3 regions of the Streptomyces sp. NPDC003456 genome follow, and region 1 is predicted to be linked to each of the others. Evidence: riboswitches for the same ligand, from Rfam matches in the RefSeq annotation. Region 1 holds a riboswitch; each other region holds the start of a gene.
What was found. Region 1 has a riboswitch for cyclic di-AMP ahead of ACFYWG_RS21525 (M23 family metallopeptidase). Riboswitches for the same ligand answer to the same signal wherever they lie in the genome.

Region 1 (6,835 bases):
TGGCGCCGGCCTCCTGCGCGAACGGCTCGGCGCCGGCCGTGCGGGCCAGCAGCCCCGTCGAGGACAGCAGCACCCGGCACGGGTCGTCGGCCACCTGCAGCGGCACGGCCGCGACCGGGGCACCGCCCGACTCCAGCAGGACCGTGCGCCGGTCGGTGCCGAACTTCTTGGAGACCGCGGCCAGTTCCGAGGAGACCAGCTTGCGCAGCTCCGTGTCCGAGTCGAGGATCCGGGTCAGCTCCTCGATCTCCGCGTTGAGCCGGTCCTTCTCCGTCTCCAGCTCGATGCGGTCGTACTTGGTGAGCCGGCGCAGCGGCGTGTCGAGGATGTACTGCGTCTGCACCTCGCTCAGCGAGAACTGCTCCATGAGGCGCTGCTTGGCCTGCGCGGAGTTCTCGCTGGAGCGGATCAGGCGGATGACCTCGTCGATGTCGAGCAGGGCCGTCAGCAGGCCCTCGACCAGGTGCAGGCGGTCGCGCTTCTTGGTGCGGCGGAACTCGGAGCGCCGCCGCACCACGGTGAAGCGGTGGTCGAGGTAGACCTCCAGCAGCTCCTTCAGGCCCAGTGTGAGCGGCTGGCCGTCGACCAGCGCGACGTTGTTGATGCCGAAGGACTCCTCCATCGGCGTCAGCTTGTACAGCTGCTCCAGGACCGCCTCCGGCACGAAGCCGTTCTTGATCTCGATGACCAGGCGCAGGCCGTGCTCGCGGTCGGTGAGGTCCTTGACGTCGGCGATGCCCTGCAGCTTCTTCGAGCCGACCAGGTCCTTGATCTTGGCGATGACCTTCTCCGGGCCGACCGCGAACGGCAGCTCGGTGACGACCAGGCCCTTGCGGCGGGCCGTCACCGGCTCCACCGAGACGGTCGCGCGGATCTTGAACGTGCCCCGGCCGGTCTCGTAGGCGTCGCGGATGCCGGACAGGCCGACGATGCGGCCGCCGGTGGGCAGGTCCGGGCCCGGGACGTGCTTCATCAGCGCGTCCAGGTCCGCGTTCGGGTGCCTGATCAGGTGGCGGGCCGCGGCGACGACCTCGCGCAGATTGTGCGGCGGCATGTTCGTCGCCATGCCGACCGCGATGCCCGAGGCGCCGTTGACCAGCAGGTTCGGGAAGGCGGCGGGCAGCGCGGCCGGTTCCTGCTCCTGGCCGTCGTAGTTGGGGTTGAAGTCGACGGTGTCCTCGTCGATCGACTCCGTCATCAGGCTCGTCGCCTCGGCCATGCGGCACTCGGTGTACCGCATGGCGGCCGGCGGGTCGTCGTTGCCCAGCGAGCCGAAGTTGCCGTGGCCGTCGACCAGGGGGACGCGCATGGAGAACGGCTGGGCCATGCGCACCAGGGCGTCGTAGATCGACGCGTCGCCGTGCGGGTGGAGCTTGCCCATCACCTCGCCGACGACACGGGCGCACTTGACGTACCCGCGCTCGGGGCGCAGGCCCATCTCGCTCATCTGGTACACGATGCGCCGGTGCACCGGCTTGAGACCGTCGCGGGCGTCCGGCAGGGCGCGGGAGTAGATGACCGAGTACGCGTACTCGAGGAAGGAGCCCTGCATCTCGTCGACGACGTCGATGTCGAGGATCCGCTCCTCGTACGAGTCGTCGGGCGGCGGGGTCTTCGTGCTGCGGCGGGCCATCGCTGCCGGCTCCTTGCTGCTGCGATCCAGATCTGACGCGGACCATTGTGGACCGCCGCACTGACAAGCGGGACCAGGACCCGGGCCAAGCGGCACCCTGGCCCGCGGACCGAGGCCGGCGCCGGGAACTTCACCAGGGCTTCGCGCGCTTGCATACAGTGGCAGGACCGGCACGAATCCGCGGTTGTGAAGACCGCTCCGCGATCGAAGGGACGTACATGCCCATGGGTCACACGGCCACAGCCCAGGCAGGCTCCGGGGGCCTGACAGCGACCGAGCACCGCCTGGCCAACGGCTTGCGCGTGGTGCTCTCCGAGGACCACCTGACCCCGGTCGCGGCGGTGTGCCTCTGGTACGACGTCGGCTCGCGCCACGAAGTCAAGGGGCGCACAGGTCTGGCTCACCTTTTCGAGCACTTGATGTTCCAGGGATCCGCCCAGGTCAAGGGCAACGGCCACTTCGAGCTCGTCCAGGGCGCGGGCGGCTCGCTGAACGGCACCACCAGCTTCGAGCGGACCAACTACTTCGAGACCATGCCCGCCCACCAGCTGGAGCTCGCCCTCTGGCTGGAGGCCGACCGCATGGGCTCCCTGCTGGCCGCCCTCGACGATGAGTCGATGGAGAACCAGCGCGACGTCGTCAAGAACGAGCGGCGCCAGCGCTACGACAACGTCCCCTACGGCACCGCCTTCGAGAAGCTCACCGCCCTCGCCTACCCGGAGGGCCACCCCTACCACCACACGCCGATCGGCTCGATGGCCGACCTGGACGCGGCGACCCTGGAGGACGCGCGCGCCTTCTTCCGCACCTACTACGCGCCGAACAACGCGGTGCTCTCCGTGGTCGGCGACATCGACCCCGAGCAGACGCTGGCCTGGGTGGAGAAGTACTTCGGCTCCATCCCCGGCCACGACGGCAAGCCCGCCCCGCGCGACGGCTCCCTGCCGGAGACCATCGGCGAGCAGCTGCGCGAGGTCGTCGAGGAGGAGGTCCCGGCCCGCGCCCTGATGGCCGCCTACCGGCTGCCGCACGACGGCACGCGCGCGTGCGACGCGGCCGACCTGGCCCTCACCGTCCTCGGCGGCGGCGAGTCCTCCCGCCTGTACAACCGCCTCGTGCGGCGCGACCGCACGGCCGTGGCGGCCGGGTTCGGGCTGCTGCGGCTGGCCGGGGCGCCCTCCCTGGGCTGGCTGGACGTGAAGACCTCCGGTGACGTGGAGGTGCCGGTCATCGAGGCCGCCATCGACGAGGAGCTCGCCCGGTTCGCCGAGGAGGGCCCCACCGCCGAGGAGATGGAGCGCGCCCAGGCCCAGCTGGAGCGCGAGTGGCTGGACCGCCTCGGCACGGTCGCGGGCCGCGCCGACGAACTGTGCCGCTACGCCGTGCTGTTCGGCGACCCGCAGCTCGCCCTGACCGCCGTCCAGCGGGTGCTGGAGGTGACGGCCGAGGAGGTCCAGGAGGTCGCCAAGGCCCGCCTGCGCCCCGACAACCGCGCGGTGCTCGTCTACGAGCCCGTCGCCGACGAGACCGACGATGCCGCCGGCGCCGCTGCCGCGGCCGGCGACGACAACGAGGAGGCGGCCAAGTGACCGAGCTCGCCACGATGGACTTCCACCCCCGGCCGCAGGCGGGCGAGGCCAAGCCGTGGGCCTTCCCGGCCCCGGAGCGCGGCACGCTCGGCAACGGCCTGACGGTCCTGCGCTGCCACCGCCCCGGTCAGCAGGTCGTCGCCGTGGAGGTGCTGCTGGACGCACCCCTGGAGGCCGAGCCCGCCGGCCTCGACGGCGTCGCCACGCTCATGGCGCGGGCCTTCTCCGAGGGCACCGACAAGCACTCCGCCGAGGAGTTCGCCGCCGAGCTGGAGCGCGCCGGCGCCACGCTCGACGCGCACGCCGACCACCCCGGGGTCCGCATCAGCCTGGAGGTCCCGGCCTCCCGGCTCGAGAAGGGCCTCGGCCTGCTGGCCGACGCGCTGAGGGCGCCCGCCTTCGCGGACAGCGAGATCGAGCGGCTGGTCCGCAACCGCCTCGACGAGATCCCGCACGAGCTGGCCAACCCCTCGCGCCGGGCCGCCAAGGAGCTGTCCCGGCAGCTGTTCCCGGCGGACTCGCGTATGTCGCGGCCCCGGCAGGGCACCGAGGAGACGGTCGCCGCGATCGACTCCGCCGCCGTGCGCGGCTTCTACGAGAAGCACGTCCGCCCCGCCACGGCCACCGCCGTCGTCGTCGGCGACCTCACCGGCGTCGACCTCGACGCCCTGCTGGGCGACACGCTGGGCGCCTGGACGGGCTCCCGGGCCGAGCCGCGGCCGGTGCCGCCGGTCACCGCCGACGACACCGGCCGGGTCGTCATCGTCGACCGCCCGGGCGCCGTCCAGACGCAGCTGCTCATCGGCCGCACCGGCCCGGACCGGCACGACCGCCTGTGGCCCGCGCAGGTGCTCGGCACGTACTGCCTCGGCGGCACCCTGACGTCCCGTCTGGACCGGGTGCTGCGCGAGGAGAAGGGCTACACCTACGGGGTGCGGGCGTTCGCCCAGGTGCTGCGGTCCGCCCCGGACGGCACCGGTGCCTCGATGCTCGCCATCAGCGGCTCGGTGGACACACCCAACACCGGCCCGGCCCTTGAGGACCTGTGGACGGTGCTGCGCACGCTGGCCGCCGAAGGCCTGACCGACGCCGAGCGGGACGTCGCCGTGCAGAACCTGGTCGGCGTCGCGCCGCTGAAGTACGAGACGGCGGCAGCCGTGGCCTCCACGCTGGCCGACCAGGTCGAGCAGCACCTGCCCGACGACTACCAGGCCACGCTGTACCGGCAGCTCGCCGCGACCGGCACCGTGGAGGCCACCGCGGCGGTCGTCAGCGCCTTCCCGGTGGACCGGCTGGTGACGGTCCTCGTCGGTGACGCGGCGCAGATCAAGGCACCCGTCGAGGCCCTCGGCATCGGCGAAGTCTCGGTCGTCACGGCCGAGTAGGAGCGCACGCGCGAGGAGCCCTGGTTGTCTTCCAAGGCACCAGGGCTCCCTTATGCCCGAATTGATACGGAGGTGGCCTGTCTGCCCTGTGGGATGCGCTACAAAAGCCGGGATCCGTTTGGGAATTGAAAGTGGCGCCGCTTAGCGTCGTCCGGGCTGTTCGTCAGGCAGTGCGCCGCACCCGCGGCACCGGACAGTCATCGCCGAGTCCCCGTACGGCGCGAGCCAGGGGAGCCGGGGACCCACAGTCCCTGGGGTGAATCGGACGCCCGCGCGCACCGCGAGGGGGCCCGTAGGAGACCTTCCTGCTCCGAACCCGTCAGCTAACCCGGTAGGCGAGAAGGAAGGAAAGGACCAGCCACTTCATGGCGTTCACCCGCGCCACCGGCAAGCACCGTCGTCCCAGCCGCCTCCAGCGCGGCACGGCCCGTGCGGCGGGCGTCGCGGCCCTCGCCACGACGGGCGTCATCGGCACCGTGGCCGCCCCGGCCGCCTTCGCCGCCGAGCCCGCTCCCGAGCAGACCGGTCTGACCCCCGTCGTCACCCTGGGCGACACCGTCGCGGAGCAGATCGACGCCCAGGCCGTCGCGCAGAAGCAGGCGGCCGAGGAGGCCGCCGCGAAGAAGAAGGCCGAGGAGGCCGCCCGCGAGCGGGCCGCCGAGGCGGCCGAGCAGGCCAAGGAAGCGGCCGAGAAGGCCCGCGAGGCCAAGGAGCGCGCCGCCCGTGAGGCCGAGCGCAAGCGCCTGAACACCTTCGTGTCCCCGATCTCCGGCTCGTACGTGTCCACCGGGTACCAGGCCAGCAGTGGCCTGTGGTCCTCCGGCAGCCACACCGGCGTCGACTTCCACGCCGCGACCGGCACCTCCGTCCACTCCGTCGGCATAGGCACGGTCGTCGAGGCCGGCTGGGGCGGCGCGTACGGCAACCAGGTCGTGATCAAGATGAACGACGGCACGTACACCCAGTACGGCCACCTGTCGTCCGTCGGCGTCTCCGTGGGCCAGAAGGTCACCCCCGGCCAGCAGATCGGCCTGTCCGGCGCGACCGGCAACGTCACCGGACCGCACCTGCACTTCGAGGCCCGTACGAGCCCCGAGTACGGCTCCGACATGGACCCCGTCGCTTACCTCCGCTCGCACGGCGTCAACCTCTGACGGCACCCGGCGATCGTGAAAGCCCCGGCTCCCGCCGGGGCTTTTTCGCGTCCTGGACGGCCCGGCGTCCAAAAAGTTTCCCCGGATTTACGCCCGCCGCCGGAAACTGCGGCACATTGCAATAGAGTCACATGCAATGAAGTCGCCGGCACACGTCGGCGTTTTCCGGGGAATCAGACGGAGGTCGGTCATGCGCATTCCCGCGCACTCGGTGTGCACGGCCATCCGCGACGACATCGTCGCCGGCGTCCACGCGCGGGGCACCCGGCTCACCGAGGAGCTGCTGGCGCGCCGCTACGGCGTCTCCCGCGTCCCCGTGCGCGAGGCCCTGCGCACCCTGGAGGCGGAGGGTTTCGTGGTGACGCGGCGGCACGCGGGCGCGTGCGTCGCCGAACCCACCGAGCAGGAGGCCGCCGACCTGCTGCAGATGCGCGCGCTGCTGGAGCCGCTCGGCGCCGCCCGGGCCGCCCAGCGCCGCACCGAGGCGCACCTCAAGGTCCTGCGCGGCCTGGTGCGGCTGGGCCAGGAGCGGGCCCGCCAGGGCGGCGGCGAGGACCTGCGCTCGCTGGACGGCTGGTTCCACGAGACGCTGGCCCAGGCGTGCGGCAGCCCCGCACTGACCTCGGTGCTGACCCAGCTGAGGCACAAGATCGCCTGGATGTACACGGTCGAGGCACCGGCCGGCCCGGTGGACAGCTGGAACGAGCACGGCGCGATCGTGGACGCCGTGGCGCGCGGTGACGGCGAGCGCGCGCGGGCGGCCGCGGCACTGCACATCGAGCGGGCGACCGGCGCCCACCGCCTGCGGACCGGCCCGGCGGGGGAGCGCGGCGGGCAGGTGAGGAACTCGCAACATCCCGTCAACACGCCGAGCCCGCGGAATTAACACGAGGGCCGTATACAAAGAGCGGGGAATGCCGGAGGTGCGGAAGTTTCCTTTTCCGCCGCCCGTTCCCCGGAATTCGCTGCGTCTCCGTGCGCGGATGAATTCGTCCGCGATCCCGGGAACGTGTTCCGGTAATGCCGAGGGCCCGCCCGGTCGAATCCGGACGGGCCCTTGTGCGCGCCGCTGGG
Region 2 (6,835 bases), on a different contig from region 1:
GCGCTCGGGAAGTTCTTCAGCTCCTCGATCTCGTCGCGGCGCCGGATGTAGTCCTCGTGGGCCGCCCGGTACGCCGCCGCCAGCTCCGGGTCCGCGGCCAGGCGCTCGGTCATCTCCTTCATGACGCCGTTCGCCTCCAGCGTGCCGATCGCCGAGTTGGCCTTGGGGCACGTCAGGTAGTAGAGCGTCGGGAAGGGCGTGCCGTCGGGCAGGCGCGGGGCCGTCTCGACGACGTCGGGCTGTCCGCAGGGGCAGCGGTGCGCGATGGCCCGCAGTCCGCGCGGGGGCCGACCGAGCTGCTGCTTGAAGGCCTCGACGTCCGCGTCGGTGGGCTCGGTGCGCGGGGTGGTCGGCGGGGGCGTTTCCATGACTGTCTTCAGGGTGTCTTTCTCTGGGTTCTCTGCGGGGGTCACTGGGGGACGCGTCACCGGCCGGAGTCGTCGGCCTTGTCGACCCCGTCCCAGACGTTGGCGTACCAGGGGCGGTCGGCCGCGCCCAGGTCGGTGCGCGACTGCTTCGCCGCGTCCGGGTCGACGACGACGAATCCCGTCTCCCCCGGCATGACGTAGTGCAGCCGCTGCCGGATCTGCTGCTCCGCGTACGCGTCGTCCTGCCAGCGCGCCTTGGCGTCGCGCAGCTTCTCGACGCGCTCGCGGGCCTGCCGCTGCTCGCGTTGCAGGTCCTCGATCTCGGCGCGCTGGGAGACGTACTGCCGCATCGGCCAGGCCAGGGCGACGATCAGCGAGCACATCACCAGCGCCAGCAGCGCGGCCCGGCCGGTCAGCCGGGAGCGGCGTGCCTGGCGCCTGGTCTGGGAGCGGTAGACCCGGGCCGCGGTCTGCTCACCGAGCAGCCGGATCCTGGTCGCGGTGGAGAACCGGTCCCGGTCCTTCACGGCCATGTCAGTCCGCCTCCCGCTCCGCCGTCCATACGCGCGTACGTCCCCGGACACGGTACGGGACCGAGTACGAGGACGTACGTACGACGCCGCTGCCGACGAGCCGGGTCTGCCGGCCGTCAGCCCTTGAAGCGCGGGAAGGCGCTGCGGCCGGCGTAGACCGCGGCGTCGTCGAGGATCTCCTCGATGCGCAGCAGCTGGTTGTACTTGGCGACGCGCTCGGAGCGGGCCGGGGCGCCGGTCTTGATCTGGCCGCAGTTGGTGGCGACGGCCAGGTCGGCGATGGTGACGTCCTCGGTCTCGCCGGAGCGGTGGGACATCATGCACTTGAAGCCGTTGCGCTGGGCCAGCTCGACGGCGTCCAGGGTCTCGGTCAGCGAGCCGATCTGGTTGACCTTGACCAGGAGCGCGTTGGCCGCGCCCTCCTCGATGCCGCGGGCCAGGCGCTCGGGGTTGGTGACGAACAGGTCGTCGCCGACGAGCTGGACCTTGTCACCGAGCTTGTCGGTGATGGTCTTCCAGCCCTCCCAGTCGTCCTCGAACAGCGGGTCCTCGATGGAGACGAGCGGGTACGCGTCGACGAGCTCCGCGTAGTACTCGGTCATCTCGGCCGCCGAGCGCTCCTTGCCCTCGAAGGTGTAGACGCCGTCCTTGTAGAACTCGGAGGCGGCGACGTCGAGGGCCAGGGCGATCTGCTCGCCGGGGGTGTAGCCGGCCTCGTTGATCGCCTCGAGGATGAGGTCGAGGGCTTCGCGGTTGGAGCCGAGGTTCGGGGCGAAGCCGCCCTCGTCGCCGAGGCCGGTGGCCAGGCCCTTGCTCTTCAGGACCTTCTTCAGCGTGTGGTAGACCTCGGCGCCCCAGCGCAGGGCCTCGGAGAAGGACTCCGCGCCGATCGGGGCGATCATGAACTCCTGGATGTCCACGTTGGAGTCGGCGTGCGAGCCGCCGTTCAGGATGTTCATCATCGGCACCGGCAGCAGGTGCGCGTTGGGGCCGCCCAGGTAGCGGAACAGCGGCAGGTCGCTGGCCTCGGAGGCGGCGTGGGCGACGGCGAGCGAGACGCCGAGGATGGCGTTGGCGCCCAGCGAGCCCTTGTTGTCGGTGGCGTCCAGGTCGAACATCGCCTGGTCGATCAGGCGCTGCTCGGTGGCGTCGTAGCCGACCAGCTCCGGGCCGATCTGCTCGATGACCGCGAGGACGGCCTTCTCCACACCCTTGCCGAGGTAGCGGTTCGAGTCGCCGTCGCGGAGCTCGATGGCCTCGAAGGCGCCCGTGGAGGCGCCGGACGGGACGGCGGCACGACCGGTGCTGCCGTCGTCGAGGCCGACCTCGACCTCGACCGTGGGGTTGCCTCGGGAGTCCAGGATTTCCCGGGCTACGACGACGTCGATGGACGGCACGAGCATCTCCTTCTTATGTGACGCGGTGACGCGGGTCGCGTGGACCCGGCGGGGTGCGGGCCGTGGTGGCTCGCGACATGAGCCTAACCGGCTCCGGGCGATCGGCCACCGGGTCGCCCACCCCATGGACAGAACCGAGAGTAAATTGTTTCCGAACGGAACAAAGCAGGTTCGCCCAGACCGGCCGAAACTCCGCCGCCGCGGCCGGGGCCGGACATGACCCCGCCCCGGCGCGTACGGGGGGTACACGCACCGGGGCGGGGTGTCCGTGGGGACGGGGGCCGCCGTCGGGCGGGGGGCCGCCTGTCAGGGCGGGGCCTCCCGCGAGGGCGGGGCCGCCGGACGGCCGGACCGCAAGTGAGCGCGGTGCGGACCGCCCTGCGGCGGTCGGGCGCTGCTGCTTACTTCAGGTGCAGCTGCTGGCCCGGGTAGATGAGGTTGGCGTCCTCGACGATGTCCTTGTTCAGCTGGAACAGCTTCTCCCAGCCGCCCTTGACCTTCTCCTCGGCGGCGATGGAGCTGAGGGTGTCGCCCTTGACGACCTTGTACTCGCCGTCGCCCTTCTTGACCTTCTTGCCGGTCGGGGTGGTGACGGTCTTCTTGGCGGCCGGGCGCTCGTCGGAGCGGGAGGCCGGCTGCGGCTGGGTCTCGCGGGACTCGGTGCTCTGCTGGCTCTGCTGGCTCTGCTGCGAGGTGCCGGCGGAGCTGCCCAAGTCGCCGGTGGAACCGCCGCCGGTGTAGGCGGCGCTCGACAGGCCCTTGCCGCAGACGGGCCAGGCGCCCTTGCCCTGGCCGGCGAGGACCTTCTCGGCGATCTCGATCTGCTGCGCCTTGGTGGCCTGGTCGGCGGTGGAGGCGTACTTGGTGCCGCCGTAGCCGGCCCAGGTGGAGGCGGAGAACTGCAGACCGCCGTAGTAACCGTTGCCGGTGTTGATGGACCAGTTGCCGCCGGACTCGCACTGGGCGACGGCCTCCCACTCGGAGGCGGTGGCGGCGGAGGCGTTGCCGGCCGCCATCAGCGGAGCGGCGACGGCGGCGGAGGCGACACCGGCGACGGCGATGGCGCGGGTGGCCTTGGACGGACGACGGTGCTTGCCCTTGCCGGAAAACAGCATGGATGGATCCCCTCACCGACGCCTGCGAGGTGAGCTGTCGGGTTCGGGCCGGTTGAGTTGCCCGGCCACGTCCCTCACGGGACGCGGCTCCACCCCTAGCCCTTCCGGCTCGACGAACCGGTCGGGCACCTACCTTGGGTCCCCCGCTCCTGCCTACGGCGCTTGACGCGACGACTGTTCCCGTGCGGCCGCTGGCAGGATTCGGCGTTGCGGCAGCCGGGGCTCGCGGTGACGAGCGGTCACGACCGTAGACAGGCGATCGCCGGAATTTCAAAGACGATCAGGGCTTCTGAGATCTATCTCTCACCGTGCCGATACGGGACATAGGCCGCGAAACATGGCGTGAACTCGCGGCATTTCGGGGCGACTTCCGCCGCCGTTCCCGCACTGCCCGAACGGCTACTTCCCGTCCGTTTCGTCCTCCGCCGTGAGCGTCTGACCGGGCAGAACGAGGTCCGGTTCGCTCTCGGCCCCCTTCTCGTCGCCGTCGTAGAACTCGTCCCATCCGCCGTCGATCCGGAGGGAGTCGGCGATGGACCAGAGGCTGTCCCCGACGCCGACGATGTAGGCGCCCTCGGACTGCTCTTCGGACGCCTCCTCGCCGCGCGAGGCGTGCCGGCCCGAGGACCCTCCCGCATGGCCGTCCGCGGACTCGGCGCTCTCGTCGGCGCTGGGGCCGCGGTGCCGGCCGGAGCCGGTGTCGGCCGCGGCCGAAGACTCGGCGCTCGGACGGGACTTGCCGGAGGGGGCACTCTCGGGCGTGGCCGACTTCGAGCCGCCGGAGCCCTTGCCGGCGGCACGCGAGCCGGGCGACTTGTCGGAATTGGCTGTTTCATCCGGAGATGCCGACGGCGCGTCAGACGACGCCGCGCCGGACGGAGAAGAGGACGGGGACGTCGCCGACGGGGAGGGCGTGGCGGAAGACCTGGACGATTGGGGTGAGTCGAGCAATCCGCGCGAATCAGTCGGAGCGGATTCATCGGACGAGTCGGACTCGCCGGACGAGCCCTTCTCCAGACCGGAGAGGAGCCCGCAGGTGTGCCAGGCGCCGGCCCCCTGGTCGGCGAGGATTCTCTCGGCGACGGCTATCTGCTGCGAGCGGCTGGCCAGGTCGGCGCTCGGGGCGTGGTCGAGCCCGCCGTAGCTCTCCCAGTCCTCCTGGGACAGTGCGAGGCCGCCGAAGTAGCCGTTGCCGCTGTTCTGGCTCCAGGCCCCGCCGGTCTCGCAGTCCGCGATCCGGTCCCAGGTGGTGCCGTCGGCAGCGCTGGCACCGGACGCCCCGAGGAGCGGGATCGCGATGGCGGAGCCGGTCACTCCGGCCGCGACGAGGAGAGCCGGAGCCTGGCGGGGGCGACGGTGACGACCGTTCCCGGAGAGCATACGGAGACCTTTCGCAAGACAGCAGTGACCCTCGCGGCGCCGTGACCGGGCCGCGTTGATGGGTGAACGTATCGGCAGACGATCACTTGTCACAAGTTCATGCCGCACAGATCACGTGAAGATCACAGTGGTGACGGCGTGTCATGTTTGGCGCCGGCCCTGGCTGGTCACGGCGGCCGTCACGCCGGGGTGAACTCCACCGGCAGGGTCCGCAGCCCGCGCATGATGAGGCCGCCGCGCCAGCGCAGCTCGGCCGGGTCGGCGGCGAGCCGGAGGTCCGGCAGGCGTGTCAGCAGGGCGGCGAGGGCGGTCTGGCCCTCCAGCCGGGCGAGCGGGGCGCCGAGGCAGTAGTGGATGCCGTGGCCGTACCCGAGGTGCTGGTTGTCGCGGCGGGAGAGGTCCAGCACGTCCGGGTCGGCGAACCGCTCCGGGTCCCGGTCCGCCGCCGCCAGCACCACCAGGACCGGGTCGCCGGCCTCGATGCGCTGCCCGCCGACGGTCAGCGGCTGCGTGGCGAAACGCCAGGTGGCGAGCTCCACGGGGCCGTCGTACCGCAGGAGTTCCTCGACACCGGTGGCCAGCAGGTCCTGCTCCCCGGCGGCGAGGGACGCCTGGAGCCGGGCGCGCTGCCCGGGATGGGTGAGCAGGGCGTACGTGCCGTTGCCGATGAGGTTGACCGTCGTCTCGAACCCGGCGAACAGCAGGATGAACGCCATGGCCGCCGCCTCGTTCTCGGTGAGGTGCTCACCGTGGTCGGAGGCGCGGATGAGCCCGGAGATGAGGTCCTCGCCGGGGACGGCCTCGGCCGGCAGCGCCTGGCGCTTGCGGTGGATGAGCTCGGCGAGGTAGCCGCGCATCTTCTTCACCGAGCGGGCGACGCCGCCGCGGGGCCCGCCCTGGTGACGGATCATCATGCCCGCCCAGTCCCGGAAGTCGTCCTGGTCCTCGCGGGGGACGCCGAGCAGGTCGCAGATGGCGTAGATGGGCAGCGGGAAGGCGAACTCGTGGATGAGGTCCGCCGACCCCGTGCGCGCGAAGGTGTCGATGAGCCCGTCGGTCAGCTCCTGCACCCGGGGGGCGAACTCGGCGACCCGGCGGGGCGTGAACGCCTTCGACACCAGCCGCCGCAGCCGGGTGTGGTCCGGCGGGTCGATGTTCAGCAGGTGCGTCATCAGCTCCGCCTTGCGCTCCCCCGGGATCCCCGTCCTGCCTCTGGCGTGGGCCGGTTCGTCGTGGTGCGCCGGGTTCTTGGAGAGCCGCGGGTCGGCGAGGGTCTGCTTGGCGTCCGCGTACCGCGTGACCAGCCACGCCTCCACTCCGCTGGGCAGCCGCGTGCGGTGCACCGGGGCGTGCTCGCGCAGCCAGGCGTAGGCGGGGTAGGGGTCGCTCGCGAACTCCCACGTGAAGAGTTCCGGAGCCGGAGCCGGAGCCGGAGCCGGACCGGGACGGGGCGTGGGAGCGGGCGTGCTGGGCTGGGGCTGGTCGGTCACGGTCCGACCGTATCCGGCCCGCCGGCCCCGCCCCGCCCGGGTCCGCTCAGCCCTCGGCCTGCCGGATCGCGTCCCGGTAGGCGCGGGCGGCCGCTCGCAGCGCGGCCTCCGGGTCCACGCCCTCGGCCTCCGCGCGCACCGCCAGGGCCAGCAGCTCGTAGCCGATGCCCTCCACCGCGGGCAGGGGTATGTCGAGGCCGGCCGTGCGGGCCCGGGAGGCGAGCTTGGCGGCCAGGGCCAGCCCGGGCTGGCCGAGCGGGACGCCCTCGGTGACGGAGGTGCGCTGCTTCTCGATCGCCTTGGTGCGCAGCCAGTGGGCCTTGACCTCCTCGGGGGTCTCGGCCGTCGCGTCGCCGAAGACGTGCGGGTGGCGGTGGACGAGCTTGGCCACGATGCCGCCGGCCACGTCGTCGATGGAGAAGGGCGCCTCCGGGTCCTCCTCGGCGATACGGGCGTGGAAGACGACCTGGAGCAGGACGTCACCCAGCTCCTCGCGCAGTTCGTCGCGGTCGCCCTCCTCGATCGCCTCGACCAGTTCGTACGCCTCCTCGA
Region 3 (6,835 bases), on a different contig from region 1:
GCCCCCCGACCTCCACGGCCAGCAGCACCGCCCAGAGCAGCGCGGACAGCGCCAGCAGTGCCCAGGCCACGGCCGGCAGGCCCGCGGCTGTGAAACCGGTGCCGAGGACGGCGGCGGCCGCCGCCGTGGTGAAGACGGCGGGCACCTCGCTGCGCCACGCACCGCGCGCCCGCTGCAGCAGGCTCACCGCCGACACCAGCCAGGCGCCGCAGGCCAGGGCGAGGACGACCCGGGAGAGGACCGCGTGACCCGCGGAGTCGAGACCGACCGACACGGTGCCGGTCGCCAGCGCATACGTCGCCCACCAGGTGGCAAACGGGGAGGGACCGGACATAGCGCCGATGCTAGAGAGCAACCCGCGCGGGAGGTGAGGGGCACGCGCGCGTGCCCCTCAAAAACGCCCGCGTCCGCTCAGGCGGGCCGCACCACGCTGTGGACGGCCGACTCGCCGTCGTAGTAGATCGACTCCTCGCGTACGTAGGTGCCGGGCTTGGGCGCGTGGATCATCATGCCGTTGCCGATGTACAGCCCGACGTGCGTGATGTCGTCGTAGAAGAAGACCAGATCGCCCGGCCGCGCCTGCGACACCGGGACGGTGGTGCCGGCGCGGACCTGGTCGTACGTCGTGCGCGGCAGATCGACGCCCGCGGCCTTCCACGCGGCCTGGGTCAGGCCGGAGCAGTCGTAGGAGCCCGGACCGACGGCCCCCCAGACGTACGGCTTGCCGATCTGGGCGCGCGCGAAGGCGAGGGCCTTGTCCGCCTTGGTGGCGTACGAGGAGTCCGTCGGAGCCGTCGTGGTGGACGAGCCGGAGTCCGCCGACGGCGAAGCGCTCTCCTGCCGCGTGGCCTCCTCGCGCTGCGCCCGCTCCTGCGCGGCCTGCTCCCGCGCGGCCTGCTGCCGGGCCAGCTCGGCGGCCCGGCGGTCGGCCTCCTCCTGCTTCTCCTGCTCGATCGCCGCGAGCCGCGCCTTCTCCTCGGCGGTCAGCCGCGACATCAGCGTGCGGGCGTCGGCCAGCTTGCGCTGGACGGTCGCCTTGGCCGCCTTCAGGTCGCCCTGCGCGTCGGTGAGCTTCTCGAGGCTCTCGGTCGCCTCCCGGCGCTTGGTCATCGTCTCGGACTGCTGCGTGACGAAGTCGTCGACCGCTTCCTTCTGGCGGCCGGTCATCCGGTCCATCAGCTGGGTCTGGTCGAAGTAGTCCTGCGGGCTGTCCGCGAGCAGGAACGTCGCCGTCTCCGGGGCGGCGGCCCCCGTGCGGTACTGGGCGGAGGCGTAGGAGCCGAGCTTGTCGCGCGCATCGTTCAGCTTCTGGGCGCGCTGCGCGACGTCGTCGAGGAGGGTGTCGACGCGCTTGCGCTGCTTCGCGGTCTTCTCCTTGGCCGCGTTGTACTTGTCGGTCGCCGACTCGGCCTGGCGGTACAGGTCGTCGACCTTCTTCTCGACTTCTTCGAGGCTGGGCTTGTCGTCGGCCTCGGGTGCGGCATCGGCCGACTGGGACAGCAGGGCCACGGAGGTGAGGGCCGCCGTTGCCAGGGCGGGGGTCCGTATGCCTGCCACGCGCGAACCGGTGGGACGCGACTTGCGGTGCGACGCCAAGGGAGGCGACTCCTTCCATCGTCCGCCTACCGGGTTAGCTGTCGGGTTCGGGCGGGTGGTTCGGAAGGGTTGCCCTACGGCCTTCTCCGGATGCGGAGGCGGGCCGATTCACCCCGGGGTTCTCGGTTGGGTCCCCGGCTCCGGCTGCCGCTGCGGCACACCGGACTCGGCGGAGGCCGCGCGGCCCGGCGACGTTCGCCGGAGAGGGTCGTGCGGCCTGATCGCACGGTAGCCAACTCGTGTGGCCCCTGTGAAGGTTGATGGGTGATATGCCCGATACATTTTCGTGACCTTTCCCGGAAGCGTTGCCCGGAGTGAATGATCGCGGCGGTTTGGTCGCCAGTTGTCCGGAATTGTTGCGGACATAGCGGACCGTGATCATGCGGTCCTGCTGGGTGACAACGAGCCATCCGCCCGGCCCTGGCGGCCGTGGTCCGGGGTGATGTTCTCGGGGTGGCGGCGGGCTGTCAGTGGGGCGCCCTAGACTCGGAGAGCGATGAGCAGCCTCTTTGACGACAGCTTCCTGGCGGACCTCCAGGCCCAGCGCGGCCCCGCGGACGAGCCCCCGCCGCCGCCCGAGGACGATCACGCTCCGGAGCCGCTTCCGGACGATCTGTTCGGCGGGAAGTTCGACGTGCCGCCGGACCGGGACACCCACTACCGGGACGGCGCCCCCCGTCCGGTGATCGACGCCGCCGCGCTGCTGGAAGGGCTGAACGACAACCAGCGCGCCGCCGTGGTCCACGCCGGCTCCCCGCTGCTCATCGTCGCCGGCGCCGGATCCGGCAAGACCCGCGTGCTCACGCACCGCATCGCCCACCTGCTCGCCGAGCGGAACGTGCACCCGGGCCAGATCCTCGCGATCACCTTCACCAACAAGGCCGCCGGCGAGATGAAGGAGCGCGTCGAGCAGCTCGTCGGCCCGCGCGCCAACGCCATGTGGGTCATGACCTTCCACAGCGCGTGCGTGCGCATCCTCCGCCGCGAGAGCAAGAAGCTCGGCTTCACCTCCTCCTTCTCGATCTACGACGCCGCCGACTCCAAGCGCCTCATGGCCCTGGTCTGCCGCGACCTGGACCTCGACCCCAAGCGCTACCCGCCCAAGTCCTTCAGCGCCAAGATCAGCAACCTGAAGAACGAGCTGATCGACGAGGAGGACTTCGCCGCCCAGGCGACCGACGGCTTCGAGAAGACGCTCGCCCAGGCCTACGCGATGTACCAGTCGCGCCTGCGCGAGGCGAACGCCCTCGACTTCGACGACCTGATCATGACGACGGTCAACCTGCTGCGCGCCTTCCCGGACGTCGCCGAGCACTACCGCCGCCGCTTCCGGCACGTCCTGGTCGACGAGTACCAGGACACCAACCACGCGCAGTACGCCCTGGTCCGCGAGCTGGTCGGCACCTCCGAGCACCCCGTCGACGTACCGCCCGAGGCCGAGGTCCCGCCCGCCGAGCTGTGCGTGGTCGGCGACGCCGACCAGTCGATCTACGCCTTCCGCGGCGCGACCATCCGCAACATCCTCCAGTTCGAGGAGGACTACCCGGACGCCACGACGATCCTGCTCGAGCAGAACTACCGCTCCACGCAGACCATCCTGTCCGCGGCCAACGCCGTCATCGAGCGCAACGAGTCCCGCCGCCCGAAGAACCTGTGGACCAACGCGGGCACCGGCGCCCGCATCACCGGCTACGTCGCCGACACCGAGCACGACGAGGCCCAGTTCGTCGCCGACGAGATAGACCGCCTCACCGACGCGGGCGAGGCCAAGGCGGGCGACGTCGCGGTGTTCTACCGCACCAACGCCCAGTCCCGTGTCTTCGAAGAGGTCTTCATCCGCGTCGGCCTGCCCTACAAGGTCGTCGGCGGCGTCCGCTTCTACGAGCGCAAGGAGGTCCGGGACGTCCTGGCCTACCTGCGCGTGCTGTCCAACCCCGAGGACTCGGTGCCGCTGCGCCGGATCCTCAACGTGCCCAAGCGGGGCATCGGCGACCGCGCCGAGGCGATGATCGACGCCCTCGCCCAGCGCGAGAAGATCAGCTTCCCGCAGGCGCTCAAGCGCGTCGACGAGGCGTACGGCATGGCCGCGCGCTCCACCAACGCCGTCAAGCGGTTCAACACGCTGATGGAGGACCTCCGCACGATCGTGGAGTCCGGCGCCGGGCCGGCCACCGTCCTGGAGGCCGTGCTGGAGCGCACCGGCTACCTCGCCGAACTGCAGGCCTCCACCGACCCGCAGGACGAGACCCGCATCGAGAACCTCCAGGAACTCGCCGCCGTCGCCATGGAGTTCGAGCAGGAGCGCGGCGAGGACGCGGAGACCGGCGGCACGCTGTCCGACTTCCTCGAACAGGTCGCCCTGGTCGCCGACTCCGACCAGATCCCCGACGAGGAGGACGGCGACGGCGTCATCACGCTGATGACCCTGCACACCGCCAAGGGCCTGGAGTTCCCGGTCGTCTTCCTCACCGGCATGGAGGACGGCGTCTTCCCCCACATGCGCGCCCTGGGGGAGGCCAAGGAGCTGGAGGAGGAGCGCCGCCTGGCCTACGTCGGCATCACGCGCGCCCGGGAGCGGCTGTACCTGACCCGGTCCACGCTGCGCAGCGCCTGGGGTCAGCCGTCGTACAACCCGCCCTCCCGCTTCCTGGAGGAGATCCCGCCGGCCCACGTGGAATGGAAGCGCACGGGAGCGATCGCGCCCGCGTCCTCCGGGCCGGTGTCCGCGGTCGCGGCCTCCCTGTCCTCGTCCCGCTCGCGCTCCTCGGCCTCCGGCGCGTCCGGCTTCGCCACGCGCCGCACCGCCGAGAAGCCGGTGGTGGCGCTGGCCGTCGGGGACCGCGTCACCCACGACCAGTTCGGGCTCGGCACGGTCGTCGGGGTCAAGGGCACGGGCGCCAACGCCGAGGCGACGATCGACTTCGGCGACACCAAGCCCAAGCGACTGCTGCTGCGCTACGCGCCGGTGGAGAAGCTCTGACCCTGCTGAGGACTCCCCGGGGGCTTCTCCGGGGGAGTGCCTGATTTCGAGGCTCCCGTTCGCACGGCGTGCGGGAGCCTCGGCGGTGCCGGTGAGTGCCGGGTGGCTAGCCCGGGTTGATGCCGTGGCTGCGCAGCCAGGGCAACGGGTCGATCGCCGAGCCGCCGCCCGGGCGCACCTCGAAGTGCAGGTGCGGACCGGTGGAGTTGCCCGAGTTGCCGGAGCGCGCGATCGGGTCGCCGGCCTTCACGGCCGTACCCGAGGGGACGGTGTAGGTGGAGAGGTGGCAGTACCACGTCTCCGTGCCGTCCTTCGCGGTCACGATCATCATGTTGCCGTAGGCGCTGTTCCACTGCGTGCGCACGGTGCCGTCGGTCGCGGCCATCACGGTCGTGCCGTACGCGACGGGGAAGTCGATGCCGGTGTGCAGGGACATCCAGTTGATGCCCGACTGGCCGTAGTAGGCGCTCAGTCCGTGCTGGGAGACCGGCAGGGCGAACTTGGGGCGCAGCCGCTCCTTGCGGGCCGCCTCCTCCGCCGCCCGCTTCTTCTCGGCGACCTGCTGGGCCTTGAGGTCGATGCGCTCCTGCGTACGGCTGGCCCGGTCGGCGAAGTCGTCGGCGCCCGCGGCGAGGCTCTGCAGCTGCGTGTCCAGCTTGTTGTTGGCCGCGGCCGGCTTCACCGGCTGCACGTCGGCGGCCGTGGTGTGCGCCTCGGCAGCGCTGTCCTCGGTCAAGGTGCCCACCGACGCGGCCGCGATCCCCGCGACACCCATCACGCACGCCGAGGGCACCGCGACGGTCAGCAGTGCCGAACGCTTCGGCGGCGTACGGCGGCGGGAGCGGGACCCGGCCCGCGAGGCCGCCCGGGAACCGGTGGGCACGACCTCTTCCTGGCCGTCCAGAAGCGGTCCCACGGCGGGCAGTTCACCGATCGAGGCCGTCTCGTCGCCGTCGGCGGCGGGGCCGTGACCCGCGGGGTCGTCGTAGCCGACGTGCTCGAACGTCGCGGTCTCGAGCTGGTCGAACGGCACCTGCTCCGACTCGTCGAACTGCGTCGGCTCGTGCCCCTCGAACTGCGACTGCTCGTGCTGCTCGAAGGTTTCGGCAGGCTGCTCGTAGCCGTCGCCGGCCGGGGCCACCGAGCCGTCGGAGTTCCACTGCGTGGCGTCGTAGGCGCCGGTGTCGAAGGTCTGCGTGCCCCAGTCCCACTGCTGCGTGTGGCCGGCCCCGTTGCCCGACTGGTCCGGCTGGAGCCAGGCACCGCTGTCCCACTGGCCCGTGGCGTCCGGGGCCTGGGTCGGCGAGGGGATCGCCGACATCGGCTGCCCGCCGGTCGTCCAGGAGGTCGTGTCGTAGACGCCGGTGTCGTAGGCGGCGTGATGCTGGGCCGCGTAGGCGTCATAGTTCGCGTTCTCGGGGGTACTCGTGGACCACTGGCCGGAGTCGTACGCACCCGTGCCGTGGCCGTTGCCCGGCATGTCACCGAAGAGGGGGTCCGTGGCGAAGCTCGAAGCGGCATGGGCGGAGGCGTCGAGACCCGCGTCGGCCCCGGGAAAACCGGTGGCGGTGTGGTCGCCGTACGTGGTGAAGTCGCCGTACGGGGCTTCCTGGGTGCCGTACGACGCGTAGTGCGCCGAGTCGGCGTCGGAAGCCGGAGCCGGGGCCATGGTCCCCGACGGGTGACGGTCGTTCACCAACTTCTCTTTCGCCTCGACAACAGGGGCTGCCAGAGCAGTGCGGCGACTGTACCCGGCGGTACGCGGGCACGACAATCTTCCGCAGGTTTCACGCGCGCAGGAAACGGGCATTCGGCCGTGTTTTGGCGGACTGCGGGCGCGAGTTTGGCCTTGTGTTCGAGGTTTGTTCGAAGCTGATCGGGGATGCGCAGTCCTGTGGCGGCTGTATGACGAGTTTCAGGCCACCGTCAGACCGCCGGCCCGCCCCTCGGGCCCGTCCGCGGACGGTTCGCCCGGGAGCGCCGTGTCGAGAACCTCCCGGATCGCGTCGGCGACCGCGGGGTGCACGGGCAGGGCGAGATGGCCGATGCCGGTCACCCGCACGTTGTGCACCGACAGATCGGGATGGTCGACGCGGGCCGTCTCCGGCGGGACCATCACATGATCGAGGTCGCTCCAGAAGCCGACGAAGTGCGTACGGCAGTCAGGGGCGGGCCTTGTGAGCTCCTCGAGCACCGGTGAGCCGGGGCGCATCTGGCGCACGATGGGGTGCGCGTCCGCCCAGCGCGCCACACGGGTGC

Region 2: linked by a shared signal. The riboswitch ahead of ACFYWG_RS29165 (transglycosylase family protein) and the one ahead of ACFYWG_RS21525 (M23 family metallopeptidase) in region 1 are both predicted to bind cyclic di-AMP.
Region 3: linked by a shared signal. The riboswitch ahead of ACFYWG_RS16925 (NlpC/P60 family protein) and the one ahead of ACFYWG_RS21525 (M23 family metallopeptidase) in region 1 are both predicted to bind cyclic di-AMP.

What each region holds. Positions count from the first base shown of each region.
Region 1 is NZ_JBIAOK010000005.1:111,982-118,816, forward strand. It holds gene ACFYWG_RS21510 (DNA topoisomerase (ATP-hydrolyzing) subunit A) at 1-1,633, opposite strand, end outside; gene ACFYWG_RS21515 (M16 family metallopeptidase) at 1,852-3,222, shown strand; gene ACFYWG_RS21520 (M16 family metallopeptidase) at 3,219-4,607, shown strand; cyclic di-AMP (ydaO/yuaA leader) riboswitch at 4,799-4,959, shown strand; gene ACFYWG_RS21525 (M23 family metallopeptidase) at 4,973-5,761, shown strand; gene ACFYWG_RS21530 (GntR family transcriptional regulator) at 5,952-6,647, shown strand.
Region 2 is NZ_JBIAOK010000007.1:386,105-392,939, reverse strand. It holds gene ACFYWG_RS29180 (DUF501 domain-containing protein) at 1-368, opposite strand, end outside; gene ACFYWG_RS29175 (septum formation initiator family protein) at 425-901, opposite strand; gene eno (phosphopyruvate hydratase) at 1,018-2,298, opposite strand; gene ACFYWG_RS29165 (transglycosylase family protein) at 2,700-3,413, opposite strand; cyclic di-AMP (ydaO/yuaA leader) riboswitch at 3,418-3,584, opposite strand; gene ACFYWG_RS29160 (transglycosylase family protein) at 3,813-4,793, opposite strand; gene ACFYWG_RS29155 (cytochrome P450) at 4,973-6,283, opposite strand; gene ACFYWG_RS29150 (nucleoside triphosphate pyrophosphohydrolase) at 6,330-6,835, opposite strand, start outside.
Region 3 is NZ_JBIAOK010000004.1:158,191-165,025, forward strand. It holds gene ACFYWG_RS16920 (hypothetical protein) at 1-334, opposite strand, end outside; gene ACFYWG_RS16925 (NlpC/P60 family protein) at 412-1,596, opposite strand; cyclic di-AMP (ydaO/yuaA leader) riboswitch at 1,604-1,778, opposite strand; gene pcrA (DNA helicase PcrA) at 2,093-4,576, shown strand; gene ACFYWG_RS16935 (M23 family metallopeptidase) at 4,683-6,272, opposite strand; gene ACFYWG_RS16940 (esterase/lipase family protein) at 6,492-6,835, opposite strand, start outside.